Prochlorococcus marinus str. MIT 0918: one gene and its partner. The protein of the gene in region 2 binds, or shares a complex with, the protein of the main gene of each other region. Links are inferred from orthologs where the notes say so. Each region holds a gene or a part of one and is shown on either strand. Other genes may lie near its edges. The genes, in order: mfd and uvrA.

What was found.
Region 1: the proteins of uvrA (region 2) and mfd are in contact, whole or in part, in a crystal structure (PDB 4DFC), measured with the Escherichia coli proteins. The link is inferred for Prochlorococcus marinus str. MIT 0918 from one-to-one orthologs.

The regions. Positions count from the first base shown.
Region 1 is NZ_CP114780.1:303,255-307,610, forward strand. What follows is about bases 68-4,092. They hold mfd (transcription-repair coupling factor), read right to left. Parts: upstream 3,754-4,092; coding sequence 268-3,753; downstream 68-267. Other genes in these bases: O5636_RS01685 (hypothetical protein), read right to left, coding at 3,793-4,092. In the rest of the region: more of O5636_RS01685, read right to left, coding at 4,093-4,356. UniProt on the Escherichia coli protein: Couples transcription and DNA repair by recognizing RNA polymerase (RNAP) stalled at DNA lesions. Mediates ATP-dependent release of RNAP and its truncated transcript from the DNA, and recruitment of nucleotide excision repair machinery to the damaged site.
Region 2 is NZ_CP114780.1:1,239,950-1,243,723, forward strand. The notes cover bases 332-3,774. They hold uvrA (excinuclease ABC subunit UvrA), read right to left. Parts: upstream 3,460-3,774; coding sequence 532-3,459; downstream 332-531. Other genes in these bases: O5636_RS06785 (glycosyltransferase), read right to left, coding at 332-346; recN (DNA repair protein RecN), read right to left, coding at 3,517-3,774. In the rest of the region: more of O5636_RS06785, read right to left, coding at 1-331. UniProt on the Escherichia coli protein: The UvrABC repair system catalyzes the recognition and processing of DNA lesions. UvrA is an ATPase and a DNA-binding protein. A damage recognition complex composed of 2 UvrA and 2 UvrB subunits scans DNA for abnormalities.

The DNA of each region.
Region 1 (4,356 bases), 940 kb from region 2 along the record:
ATTTATAACTCTTGCCCAAACTGACTGCAGTAGAAGCAGTCTCAGGTTCGAGCTGATGTTGTCACACATCCACTTATGACTTTGTCCTACTCACATGATTTAGACACTGCATCATATGCATTCTGTGGAAATGTGGAAAAGCCCCCTAGGTGTTAAAACTCCTCGAGCTATCTTTTGGAATAACCACCTTGTAACTAATGTCATTATCAAATGTAAAAGGCTTATAGATTATTCTTCTTTTTATAATTATAGTTTGGCTATATATTTTTACGTTGTCTCTGATAGTTTATCTAGTAAATTAGAAGAAATGTTATTTTCAATATCTGAAATCTGTGTAGCCATCTTTGTTAACCAGTCTATTAGAAATTCAACTTGTTTATAAATAGGATACATATTTAATCCTCTTGCCATCACTTCTGATGTTTTAGAACCTTTTTTAAAAACCATTCTACCTTGTAAATGAGAATCTAAACCTTTCTTCAGTGACTTAAAGGCAGATTCAATCATTAAGGTTTCTAGTACCAAGTTTTTATTAACTACTTTTATTCGTGAAAATCCTGTTTGTTTAGCAATTATTTTTAATTTCATTATTAATAGTAATGCTTCTACAGAAGCTGGTAATTTACCAAACCTATCTGTCCATGATGCTGCTAATTCCACTAAACTTGCATTTGTTTGACATTCTGAAGCCTCTTTATATGCAATTAACTTTTGTTCATTATCTTTTAACCATGTAGAGGGTATAAATGCTGTTATAGGTAAATCAATTGTTGTTTCTTCAACAATTGGAATCTTTTGACCTTTAATCTCTGCTATTGATTCTTGAAGTATTTCCATATATAAATCAAAACCAATTGCCTCCATTTGACCACTCTGCTGAACACCAATAATGTTACCTATTCCTCTTATTTCCATATCTCTCATAGCTAATTGATATCCACTTCCAAGTTCACTAAACTCTTGGATTGCTTTTAATCTTTTTATTGCATTAGTATTTATTTCAGAATGATTTGGATAAAATAACCATGCATGAGCTTGTATACCGCTTCTACCAACTCTTCCTCTTAATTGGTATAATTGTGATAAGCCAAACCTATGAGCATCCTCAATTAATATAGTATTTACTCTTGGAATATCTAATCCACTTTCTATAATCGTAGTACATAACATTAAATCAGCTTCTCCTGCATTAAAAGCAATCATTGCATTTTCAAGTTCCCCTTCATCCATACGACCATGCGCCAATATTATTTTAACATTGGGCACCATTTCTTTGATTTTTAACGCTACTTCTTCTATGCCGTTAATTCTAGGAACTACATAAAATATTTGCCCACCCCTACTTATTTCATGACATATTGCACTTCTAATAACTTCAGGATCTTTATTAGTAAGATGAGTTTTTATTGATCTACGAAGTGGCGGTGGAGTTGTAATTAGACTCATTTCTCTCACACCAGACATACTCATATATAAGGTTCTTGGTATTGGAGTAGCAGAAAGTGTTATTACATCTACATTCTTTTTTAAAGATTTTATTTTTTCTTTTTGGTTGACTCCAAATCTTTGTTCTTCATCTATTACAAGTAAACCTAAATCTTTGTATATTATTTTTTTAGATAGCAATAAATGAGTTCCTACAATTACATCTATTTTACCTTCTTTTAGATTTGAATAAATATCTTTTTTTTCCTTACTAGATTTAAATCGGTTTAAGAGTGAGACTTTTATTGGATAAGGCGCAAATCTATCTGTTAATGTTCTCCAATGTTGTTGTGAAAGAATAGTTGTAGGAGAGAGTAATGCAACTTGTTTTCCTGATGTTATAGCTTTAAATAACGCGCGTATAGCTACTTCTGTTTTACCATAGCCAACATCACCACAGATTAATCTATCCATAGGAATAGATTTTTCCATATCATTTTTGATATCAATAACTGCTTTTAATTGATCTGGTGTAGCTTTGTAGGGAAATGCATCCTCTAGTTCCTGTTGCCAGGGACCATCTTCTGGAAATGCATATCCTTTTGTCGTAGACCTTTCAGCATATAGTTTGATTAAATCTATAGCAACCTTATTAATTGATTTACTAGCCTTTTCCTTTGCTTTAAGCCAACTAGTTCCTCCTAGCTTGTTTATTTTAGGGTTTGTACCATAAGATGATCTATATCTTCCAAGTGAATTAAGTTGATCAGCAGCTACCCTTAATGTTCCATCAAGATACTGAACTAGAAGGTAATCTCTACTCTCATTATTTACTATAAATTTTTCTATTTTTAGAAATTTACCTATTCCATGGTTACGATGAACTACATAGTCTCCAGAGGAAAGTTTATTAGGATTTATTTTTTTACTAGAAGCTGTTTTTCTTTTTCGTATGTATCCAGTAGTTGATATAAGATTTTGACCAAATATTTCTTTATCTGTTATTACTAAAACTTTCCAGGCTACTAAGTCTATACCTTCAATATCTACATTTGAATTAACCTTTAGTGCTAATGGAGTTTTTACTCCAATAATGTCTTTGATAAACTTATCTGAATTATTTTGTATAAACTTAACGTAACATTCATGCTCTTCAAGAAGAGCTGAAGTTCTACTAGGTTGAGCAGAATATAACCATATAGAGTATTTTTTCTTTTGGTATGAACGTATTAATTCAGCTAATTTACTAAAATGATTTGGATAGCTAGCTATTGATTTTGTTGGAAGTTCAAAATAATTATTATCTTTATCCGATGTGGTTATTGGGTTGTAATTAATACCTATATAAGATTGTAATATTTTATATAATGCATCATTATCATAATATAAAGACCTTAATTCTTCTTGGTTCAATTCATTATTAACATTATTTAAATATTCTTTAAGGGTTAGATCTACATGTTTCAACCAGTTATCAGTGTGGACTTTACATTGTTGTTCATCATCGATTACTAAGAATGTATCCTTATCAAGGTAATCTAATAGAGAAGCTTTATATAACTTTTTTATATCATTGGTTTTTAATGGATTTTCCGTTTGGTGATAATCAATTTCATTATCTGTAAGACAAAAGTTATAATTAACTGGTGTAATTGACAAATTATTTATAGTATCTAGTGATCTTTGTGTAATTGGATCGAATTCTTTAAGTTTTTCTATTTGATCCCCGAATAATTCAAGTCTTATAGGCAACTCATTATTTACTGCATAAATATCTATTATATCTCCTCTTCTACTCCATTGTCCTTCTTCCTCTATAGTATTTGTTTTATGATAACCCAGAAGTGATAATTTCTTACAAAATTCAGATAAATCCAAATTAGCTCCTATTTCAATATTAATAGAGTTATTGTTCACTTCATTGATTGAGGGTAAGTGAGGCTGAAGAGACTTCTCTGTTGTTATTATTGCCAATGAACTTATATCTTTATGTCTAATCAATTCGCTTAATACACTTAATTGACCCCAAATAATTTCATTTGATACGTTAATAGATTCAAATGGTGATGATTCACTTGTAGGATAAAATAATGTTTTTTTCCATCCCATAAGTTGTATTAAAGAAAACCACCTTGAAGCTTCTTCTAATGTAGGAAGTATTATTAAAAGTGGTTTCTTTGATTTTTTTGCTAGAACTGATGCTATTATTGCTCTCGCTGATCTAGAACCCTTAGAAATTTTTAATCTCTTAATAGTGGTAATTCTTAAGTATATTTCTTCTATTAAATTAGTATCTAGAAGGTTATTTATTAAAGATCTAAGTGCCATTAATGTTATTATATTATAATATTATAATAATATCACATTTTACTCTGATACATTGTCTAGTTTAGATATAAGCATCAGGTTAAACTTCAATAATTCTTTGTTTTCTAATTCAGATCTACTATTCTTACTAAAATTATTTTTAAGATATTCTCTCGCATAATTCAAGTCCCACCCAAGTTTTTTAATCATATTATCAGATAGTAATATCATTTGATCTTTGTCTATAAATCTTTTTAAACTAGAGATACCTTCGCCTTCTCTTATTTGTTGTAATAATTTAATTAATAAAATTATTTCTTGATATTCTGTTATTCTATTTCTATCTTTATAACCTAATGTTTTTTCAATAAAATCATTTTCTTGAGCCTTTGACCATCCAATTCTTTTAAGATTAACTTCTATTTGAGATAATTCTTTGCTCCAGTCTTGAGGCTCATCATTTTTATTGTCACTGTTCAGTTTGTCTTTAAAAGAATCCGATCTCTTAATTGAATTATCAGTTTTTATTTTTGGATCGTTCTTTCCTATAACTTTTGAATTATAATTAGAATTATTATTTTGACTTGGGATTATAATTTTTGTTTGTATTCTTTCCACTAAACT
Region 2 (3,774 bases):
ATCTTTCATGGTCTTGCAAGGTGTGTATTAATCGGTCTGCTAAATCATCTAAATAAGGCCATAATAATTCCTTACGAAGATATCTTTTGGGTCCAAAAGGTAATCTAAGAATCTGGGATTTAGAAGTAATCCTTTCCCTAGCTTGAGAATAATCGGATGAAACCTTTCTATCTTGAATTAAACGAGTAACAAGATCTACTTGATCTACTCCAGGACAAGCAGCTAATTCCTTAACTAATTCACTAACATATAATGTTTGACCACCAGTATCTGAATCCCTTCCCAATTCAAGGTTATTAGAGCGAATTAAGCCATGTAAATGAAGATGCAGGAGCTTTAAACCCATAATTTTTTGCTCCAAAGTTCATAACTACATAATTTATTTTCAGTCAATCAAACCTAAAGAAAGAATAACAATTTTGAATTTAAAAAAACTTTATTCCTTGAAAGCATTGCGAGGGAAGTCATCTGATCAAATTTAAAAGAATTCCAAAACGTAATTTATATAGAAATGCAAAGCAAATACTACATTTATCTGTATTTATTTAAAGCTTGTTTTAAATATTGTCCTGTATAGCTTGTTGCACAATTTGCTACATCCTCAGGTGTTCCCTGAACAACCAATTGTCCTCCTAAATTTCCACCCTCAGGTCCTAAATCAATAATCCAATCTGAACAACGAATTACATCTAAATTATGCTCAATAACAATCATTGAATTGCCTTTATCAACCAATCTTTGAAGAACATCCATAAGCTTATGAACATCAGAAAAACTTAACCCAGTAGTAGGTTCATCAATTAAATAAAGAGTTTTTCCTGTAGCACGACGTGAAAGCTCCGTAGCAAGCTTCACTCGTTGAGCCTCTCCTCCAGAAAGAGTAGGAGCTGGTTGCCCTAATTTAATATAACCAAGACCAACATCAACCAATGTTCTTAACCGATCTGCAGCCTGAGGAATCGCGGAAAATACATCTACAGATTGCTCAACAGTCATCTCTAGAACATCGGCAATAGTATATCCTTTATATTTCACTTGCAGAGTTTCACGGTTAAAGCGAGCTCCTTTACAAACATCACATTGGACATATACATCAGGTAGAAAGTTCATTTCAATAACATTTACACCCTGACCTTTACAAGCCTCACAACGTCCTCCTTTAACATTAAAACTAAACTGACCTACTTGATATCCGCGTGCCTTTGCTTCTACAGAAGCAGCAAAAATTTGACGAATAGGATCAAAGGCTCCAGTATAAGTTGCTGGATTTGAACGAGGTGTTCTACCAATAGGAGATTGATCAATAATGATAACCTTATCAATTGATTTCACACCTCTTAATTCTTCTAATCCTTTAGGAAAAGGTACTTTTAAACCTAATTGATTATTAATCGCAGGATGTAATAATTCATTTATCAATGTACTTTTCCCACTTCCACTAACACCTGTAACAGCAACTAGACGACCTAAAGGAAAATCAACAGAAACATTTTTCAAATTATTCCGATCACAACCTATCAAACGCAGATTGCGATTGACACCCTTACGTCTTTCCAATGGTGTAGGAATAGATGTCCTGCCACTTAAATATTCACCTGTTAAAGAGTCTTTACTTTTTAATAGATTATCTAATGTTCCTTTAGCAATAATTTTACCACCATGTATACCAGCACCTGGGCCAATATCTACTAAATAATCAGCAGCACGTATAGTATCTTCATCATGTTCAACAACTATTAATGTATTACCAAGATCACGTAGTCTTTGAAGGGTAGTCAATAATCTATCATTATCTCTTTGATGTAATCCAATGCTGGGTTCATCTAACACATACAAAACCCCTGTAAGCCCTGCACCAATCTGAGTTGCCAACCTTATTCGCTGAGCTTCCCCACCAGACAAAGTCATTGCCGGTCTATCCAAGCTTAAATAATCTAGACCTACATCAAGTAAAAACTTCAATCTTAAACGAATTTCCTTTAAAACCAAATCACCTATTTGTATTTGTCTAGAAGAAAGCAAAGGCTCAGATTTACTCGACTTGCCTTGTCCCATCAACTTCTCAATACGATCTAGTGTTTCAGAAACACTAGTCTCAGTTAATTCGTTAATAGAATAAGGGCCGATTTTAACGGCTAAAGCTTCCGGACGTAATCTTTTACCAGAGCAAGTAGAACAGGGAACGGATTCTAAAAATTTCTCTAATTTCTGTCGAACTGATTCTCCATTAGCATCTTGTAATTGTCTTTCTAAAATAGGCAATATACCTTGAAATGATCTTTTATATCCTTCTTGTTTATTATAACGACTATCAGATTTGATCAAAATTGGCTCTTCACTACCATTCAACAAAATGTCTTTTTGGTTTTGTGTTAAATCTTTCCAAGGCGTCTTAATTTCAAATCCATAAGTTTCACCAACTGAAAATAATAATGAAAAATAATATGAATTTTCTTTCTCACTCCAAGGGGCAACTGCTGCATAAACTGGTAAAGAAGGGTCGGGAATAACTCGATCACTAGTAAATTTTTTGAGATGGCCTAAACCATGACAATCAGGACATGCACCATAAGGGCTATTAAAAGAAAATAATCTAGGAGATAATTCTTCTATAACTGCACCATGAACAGGGCAAGCAAAGTTTTCAGAAAAAAGCCTTTCTCTCTCTATATTGTCAGGCAACTTCTCATCTTTCTTTGGGACAACTTCAACAATTGCAAGTCCATCTCCCCGTTTTAAAGCTGTTTGTAAGGAATCAGTTAAACGTTCCTGAATTCCCTCTCGTGCAATCAAACGATCGACTACAACTTCAATGGAATGAGAATGATTTTTATCGAGCTCGATATTGTCAGATAATTCTCGCACTTCCTTATTGATTCTTACTCTGGCAAATCCCTCCGAAGCCAAACCAGAAAGCAATTTCGAATGGGTTCCTTTTTTACCTCGAACAACAGAAGCTAATAATTGATACCTTGTACCTTCAGGTAAAGTAAGAATTTGATCGACCATCTCATCTATTGTCTGAGGCCGAATGTCTCGATTACATTCTGGGCAATGAGGTTCACCTGCACGACCAAATAAAAGTCTTAAATAATCTTTGATTTCCGTAACTGTCCCTACTGTTGATCGTGGATTATGACTTGTTGATTTTTGATCAATAGAAATCGCAGGTGAAAGACCTTCGATAGCATCTACATCCGGCTTATCTACTTGTCCTAGAAATTGTCTAGCATATGCTGAAAGACTTTCTACATATCTCCTTTGTCCTTCAGCAAAAATAGTATCAAAAGCTAATGAACTCTTACCACTTCCACTAACCCCAGTAAAAACAATAAATTTATTACGAGGAATAGTAAGATCAACATTTTTTAAATTATGTTGTCTAGCACCTCGAATCCTTATAACTTCTTCCAAAGAATCGGATAATAAAGATTTGTGAGTAGCGTCTTGTTTCCCCACTGAGGGTCCTCTTTCTACAGAAAGTTAATCATATAATCTTAGAAAAATTGTTGCTCATTATGCTGCTTTGTTATCCAACAAACTTGCAGCAAAAATACTTGCCTGCTCAAAATCACCTCCAGCTAGTTTAGCTATTTCGGATTTACGTTCCTGAAATCCCTGCAACAATAAGACTTTTGAATTAGTCATGCCATTTTCAACTGTCTTAGATACAGAAAAATGATGATCGGCTAAAGCTGCTACAAGAGGCTGATGTGTAATACAAAAAACTTGTTTGTATCGAGATAAATTTTTTAATGCTTTAGCAATAGCAGT